Bremerella alba: one gene and its partner. Each later gene encodes a partner of the first gene's protein in a complex. Links are inferred from orthologs where the notes say so. Each region holds a gene or a part of one and is shown on either strand. Other genes may lie near its edges. The genes, in order: rny and HOV93_RS14390.

Region 1 (3,215 bases):
AGGCGTACTACCATTGTGCGCCCAGCCTAACGATTGTGTTGACCTAAGCGCTTAACGAGATTTGGCAAAAACGTTTGCCGGACTATCGATTAGGGAAAGCATCAGTCGATGTGCCGGATTGTTAAATCCTCTAGCCCCATTTGGCTTTTCGGAGGGCAGATAAGCGTGCAAATACTCCTTCTTTTTCTGATACGGCTCCTTCTGGCGCTTTGTCCACAGAAGGTTGAGATAATGAGCCCGGCTCGCGTTCGCGCGAAATCGGCCCAGCGGCACGCAAATTCTCAACGAGAAACTGCAGTGGTTCATTTGCCACTGATTGGTTGGCTGGAAATTGACGCCCATCTTCTTCCCCAAGACGCCTGTCCACGAGCCCGACAAGGCTCCTCGAAACAAACAGGCCCGGTCTCCGGAATATCTTCCGGAAAACGATCTGACGACAACCTTTAGGGCACAATGCGCCTGAGGATTATCGTTCGGGGGAACAAGTTTCAAGTCTGGCACTTCGATGGCCTTCTCGACGTCGCGTTTGGTGCGTCATTGACGATGCACCAACCTTTTGTCCGCTCACGCCATGCCACGTTAATCGCTATTCCATCCAGCTACAGGAGTAGTGGAACGTGTCTGGGTTATATTATGCATTGACGGCGGCGATTGCGGCGGTAGGAGCCGCTCTGCTTGTCAAGTTTATCGATCGGCTCCGAAAAAAGGACGTGGAGACCGAGGCCCAACAGATCCTGGATAAAGCCAAACAGGAATCTGAAAACCTCAAAAAAGAAGCTTTGCTCGAAGCCAAAGAGGAAGCTCTACGTCAAAGAACAGAAGCCGAGAGAGACCTTTCCAAGCAACGAGACGAAATACGCGAACGCGAAAAGTCGCTCGACCGGCGGGAAGAATCGCTCGAACAACAAGCAACTCACTTGCGCAAGCAAGAGAACATGGTCGAGACGACCCAACGGCGTCTCGCCGAAAAAATCGAGGAGAACGACAAACGTTCGACCAACCTCGAAAGCATCATCCGCGATCAACAGGAACGCCTGCATCGGATGAGCGGATTGAATGCCGACGAAGCTAAAAGCGAACTGCTGAAGATTCTTGACCAGCAACTTCAATCTGAAACCGGCGCGATCGTGTTGAAGCACCAGCGACGGATGGAAGAAGAAGTTCGCCCCATCGTTCAGGATATGCTGCTGACGGCAATGCAGCGTTTCGCTGCGGCGCACACGGCAGAATCGACCACCAGCACAGTCGACATCCCCAGCGATGAAATGAAGGGACGCATCATCGGGCGTGAAGGCCGCAACATTCGCAGCTTTGAAAAAGAGACAGGCGTCGACGTAATTATCGACGATACGCCCGGCGTGGTGATCGTCAGTGGTTTCGATCCGGTTCGCCGCGAGATTGCCCGTCAATCGCTTAACAAGCTGATCGCCGACGGACGCATTCACCCCTCGCGCATCGAAGAAGTGGTCAAGGAAACCCAATCCGATATCGAAACAACGATTCGGAAAAAAGGGGAAGAAGCTACCACGGAAATCAACGTGATGGGGCTTCACCCGCGACTGATCGAGATGCTCGGAAGACTTCACTTCCGAACCAGCTACAGCCAGAACGTGCTGCGGCACAGTATTGAAGTCGGTTTCATTGCGGGACTATTGGCCGAGATGATCGGGCTCGATCCCCAAATTGCTCGGCGTGCAGGACTTCTGCATGATATCGGCAAAGCAGCGGATCACGAGTTGGAAGGAGGGCACCCGAAAATTGGTGCCGATCTTCTGAAGCGTCATGGTGAATCGCCGGAAGTTGTGCACGCCGCGTTTGGCCATCACGACGAGATCATCACCGAGTACCCATACACGATGCTAGTTGCTACGGCCGATGCCTGTAGTGCCTCAAGACCGGGTGCTCGCCGCGAAACTCTTGAGCGGTACATTAAACGCATGGAAGAGTTGGAATCGATCGCGACTGGCTTCCACGGCGTTGAACAAGCCTTTGCTATCCAAGCGGGGCGTGAACTACGCGTGATCGCTTCGTCCAAGGAAGTCAACGACGAGATGGCTGCCAAAGTTTGCCGTGATATCGCCAAGGCGTTTGAAGAGCAGTTGACGTATCCCGGTGAAATCAAGGTCACCATGGTCCGCGAATCCAGGTTCACGGAATTCGCTCGGTAGGTATTTGCTGAACCCTTACCCTGACTGCTTTCTCTTTCAAGGAAGCGGCAACGGAAACTGGAAAGGTTGTATCCCTTGAGGATTCTGCACATCGGAGATATCGTCGGAAAGGTCGGTCGTGACATCGTTCGCGACGTCGTTCCGGGCCTCCGTGAGAAGTACAACCTTTCGCTGGTCGTCGCCAATGCAGAAAACGCTTGCGGCGGCTCGGGATTGACTCCGGCAGCCCATCGCGAGTTGATCGATGCCCACGTTGATTGCATTACGATGGGGGATCACATCTACCGACGCAAGGAACTCAACAAAACCCTTGAGTCACAGCCCAACATCGTCAAGCCAGCTAACTACCCGGCCGCAGCGCCCGGCAAAGACTACGCCATCGTCCAATCGAAAGAGGGATTGCGTGTGGCTGTCATCAGCGTCATGGGACGGGTTTTCATGCGACCGGTCGACTGCCCTTGGACGGCAATCGATCGGGTTCTGTCCCAGCTTCCAGCTGATATTAAAGTCCGCTGTGTTGATTTCCACGCGGAAGCGACCAGCGACAAACAGTTGATGGGTCGTCATCTCGACGGTCGCGTCAGCTATTGCCTCGGCACCCATACGCACGTGGCGACTGCGGATGAACAGATTTACCCTCGGGGCACCGCGTTCATGTGCGACGTCGGCATGACCGGGCCACACGAAAGCATCATCGGTCGACGCATCGATCGCGTTTTGGAAACGACCGTTTCTTTCCGTCCTACGCTATTCGATGTCGCCAAGGACGATGTCCGACTGAACGGGGCTATCGTCGATGTTGACCCACAAACCGGCAAGGCCAGCGCCATCGAACGTCTTCAAGTTCGCGAACACGAAATCAAAGAACTGAAGGTCCAGCGGTAACAGGCCGGCTGCTCGTCTACAATCTCAACTTCTTGGTCAGCATGGCCGCTTGCTCTTCGGTGAGCGGTTCCCATTTGATTTCTACGTTGGGCATCGCTTCTTTCAGCTTATCGATATCCTCTGGTGAAATCGCAACTTGGCTTATCTTCAGCGTCTTCAAGT
Region 2 (3,294 bases), 290 kb from region 1 along the record:
TCAAGATACCGAATGATCTCGACCCCCTGCCGATCGGCCTGGGGCTCGACGAAGCTCAGTACCCGCTCGATCTGCTCGTTCAGGTTGCCTGGCAGCAGATTCAAATCCCGGATCCGTGCAAACCGCAAAAAGTCGTTCAGCAGCCCTTGCAGCCGCTCGCACTGCTCTTGCACGGTTTGAATCTTTTGCTTGGCCCGCCGCTGCTGAGGCGTCTGCGGATCGTCTAAATCCTCGGCCAGCAGTTCCATATTCATCCGAATGACCGACAGCGGCGTTTTGATCTCGTGCGCCAGTGACCCAGCCAGCCGGGCAATCTCGTTGTACTGGTCAACCAGGTACTGATCACGCGACTTTTCACGAGAAGGTTCGGACGAATTGTGGGGAGAAGAATGGTGATCCATCTTTGATCTCACGAAAAAGCCCGGAGCACTGCTGCACTCCGGGCGATCGATTATCTGCTGAACTTAGAGAACTGTCGCTCGAAGCTCTTAGTCTTCACGACGCGGACGTCGTCGTCCGCGGTCACCGCCTCGGTCTCCACCGCGATCGCCGCCACGGCCACCTCGGTCACCGCCGCGATCTCCACCACGGTCGCCACGGTCACGGCCTCGACCGCCGCCGTCACGTGAACCGGCCGCAGCCATTTCTTCGTCGCCGTCGCCGGCTGGGGCTTCGCCGCCTGGCAGGGTGGCTTTGTGGCTCAGCTTGACGCGGTCGTGTTCGTCGACCAACAAGACCTTCACGGCCAGGATGTCGCCGACCTTGACCACCGAGTTGACGTCCGAAACGTATTCGGTCGACAGTTCGCTGATGTGGCACAAGCCGTCGCGGCCTGGCAAGATTTCGACAAAGGCACCGAAGTCCTTCACGCTAGTGACGCGGCCTTCGTAGATCTTGCCGACTTCGACTTCACCGGTGATGGCCTGAACGCGAGCCATGGCGGCTTCGGCCCATTCCAAGTTACCACTGGCAACAATCACGGTACCGTCGTCTTCGACGTCGAGCGTCGCGCCCGTTTCTTCCTGGATGGCACGAATGGTCTTGCCGCCAGGGCCGATGAGCAAACCGATCTTCTCGGGGTTGATCTTGGTTCGCATCATGCGAGGAGCGAACTTCGAAGTCTCTTCCTTAGGTTGGCTGATGGTGGTCAGCATATTCCGCAGGATCTCGATACGGGCTTCGCGGGCCTGAACCAGCGTCTTGCGGATGATGTCCTCGTTGATCCCTTTGATCTTGAGGTCCAACTGGATGCCGGTGATCCCGTTCTGGGTACCAGCGATTTTGAAGTCCATGTCGCCATGGTGATCTTCTTCGCCCAAGATGTCGGTCAGCAGGACGTAGTCGTCGCCTTCCTTCACCAGGCCGATCGAGATCCCGGCAACTGGGTTGGTGATCGGCACGCCAGCAGCCATCAGAGCGAGGGTCGCACCGCAGACCGAAGCCATCGAGCTCGAACCATTGGATTCGAGAATGTCGGAGATCACACGTACCGTGTACGGGAAGTCTTCCGGCGACGGCAGTACGGGGTTCACGCTACGTTCGGCCAATGCACCATGACCGATTTCACGTCGGCCTGGGCCACGAATCGGACGACATTCACCCACCGAGAAGCTCGGGAAGTTGTAGTCGAGCATGAACTTCTTCGAGTACTCGTCGATCAAGCCGTCGACGCGTTGTTCGTCACGTGGGGTACCCAGGGTGACAGTGATCAGCGATTGGGTTTCCCCACGCTGAAAGACAGCCGAACCGTGAACGCGTGGCAGAACGTCGACCTTGCATTCGATCGCACGCAAGCTCTTGGCGTCGCGGCCGTCGGTACGGGTACCGCTGAGGATCAGGTCACGCACAACGCGTTCTTCCAGATCGTGCCAAGCCGTGCCGAACAGACTTTCGTCGAACGCACCTTCGGCTTGCGGATCAGGAATCAGTTCTTCCTTGACCTTGGTCTTCAGTTCGCGAACCTTGTCGGCGCGATCTTGCTTGCCGGTCGTCTGCTTAGCAGCTTTCAGGTCGGCGTAGCAAGTGTCGGTCAGCTTCTGATAGAGGCCGCCATCGTCTGGCTCGGGGTACTCCATCTTCGCTTTACCGACCTTCGCGGTCAGTTCGGCTTGCAGGTCGCAGATTTCCTTGACCACTTCGTGGGCCTTCATGATCGCATCGGCCATCTCGTCTTCGGGCATTTCCCGCGAGAAACCTTCGATCATCAAAACCGATTCTTTGTTGCCCGAGATGATCAGGTCGAGGTCGCTTTGCTCCAACTGTTCAAAGGTGGGGAAAGCAACGATTTCGCCATCGACGCGACCGACACGAACGGCAGCCAAAGGACCCTGGAACGGCAAGTGCGAGATGCACAAAGCGGCCGAGGCACCATTCATGGCGAGCACGTCACCGTCGTACATCCGATCGCTGGCCACAACACTGGCCTGAATCTGAACTTCGTCGTGGTATCCCTTAGGGAACATAGGACGAATCGGGCGATCCATCAGACGTGACGAAAGAATTTCCTTGGTCGTTGGGCGACCTTCTCGCTTGATGAAACCACCAGGGAACTTACCCGCAGCAGCGGTTCGTTCGCGGTAATCACAGGTCAAAGGAAAGAAGTCAGTCCCAGGCCGAGACGGGCCAGAGACGGTGGCGACGAAGACAACAGTTTCGCCATATTGTACGAGCACAGCCCCGTGGGCTTGCTTGGCTAGAAAGCCGGTTTCGAGGGATAAGGTTGCATTGCCAATCTGCTTCTCTACACGAATTACTTCCACTTTTTCCGTCCTACACAGCGCACCAGAAGCTTTCCTAGAGGGCTTTCGCCAAGAAGGTGCGGGCCTGGAGGAGAGAGAGGCCCGGCCAATTGGAACATCCAGTGCTTGGTTCAATATAAGGTTGAGGCCCACCGCACAATCATTAACAGAGCGGAACCTCGTAAGGGTGCCAAGCCAGCCAATCTTTTCCATCGCCGGCGAAGCGTGGTAAAGACGCGCAATAGCCCCTAGGGCGCGCGTCTTCAGGCTAATTCCATTGCCAGTTTATGAGGCTCGCCCATTCAGGTACGAACCTCCTTCGACCAGGCCGCAGCAGCAATTCGCTACTTACGAATACCAAGCCGTGCCAGCATATCGAGATATTTCTGGGGATCGTGCCGCTTCAGATAATCGAGCAAGCGGCGACGTCGGCTCACCATGGCAAGCAACCCGCGACGCGTCGCGTAGTCCTTGTGGTGCTTCTTCATGTGCTCCGTCAGGCTGTTGATGCGACTGGTTAAAATCGCAATCTGAACTTCCGGGGAACCCGTGTCCT

Evidence for each region.
Region 2: rny (region 1) and HOV93_RS14390 share a complex: the UniProt entries of both Bacillus subtilis proteins name them as parts of the possible RNA degradosome complex. The link is inferred for Bremerella alba from one-to-one orthologs.

Annotation. Positions count from the first base shown.
Region 1 is NZ_JABRWO010000008.1:327,862-331,076, reverse strand. The notes cover bases 1-2,892. They hold rny (ribonuclease Y), read left to right. Parts: upstream 1-617; coding sequence 618-2,168; downstream 2,169-2,892. Other genes in these bases: HOV93_RS15600 (TIGR00282 family metallophosphoesterase), read left to right, coding at 2,244-2,892. In the rest of the region: more of HOV93_RS15600, read left to right, coding at 2,893-3,053; HOV93_RS15595 (hypothetical protein), read right to left, coding at 3,070-3,215. UniProt on the Bacillus subtilis protein: Endoribonuclease that initiates mRNA decay. Initiates the decay of all SAM-dependent riboswitches, such as yitJ riboswitch. Involved in processing of the gapA operon mRNA, it cleaves between cggR and gapA.
Region 2 is NZ_JABRWO010000008.1:35,826-39,119, reverse strand. The notes cover bases 125-3,095. They hold HOV93_RS14390 (polyribonucleotide nucleotidyltransferase), read right to left. Parts: upstream 2,760-3,095; coding sequence 489-2,759; downstream 125-488. Other genes in these bases: rpsO (30S ribosomal protein S15), read right to left, coding at 3,083-3,095; HOV93_RS14395 (two-component system sensor histidine kinase NtrB), read right to left, coding at 125-401. Also shown: more of HOV93_RS14395, read right to left, coding at 1-124; more of rpsO, read right to left, coding at 3,096-3,294. UniProt on the Bacillus subtilis protein: Involved in mRNA degradation. Catalyzes the phosphorolysis of single-stranded polyribonucleotides processively in the 3'- to 5'-direction. Necessary for competence development in Bacillus subtilis.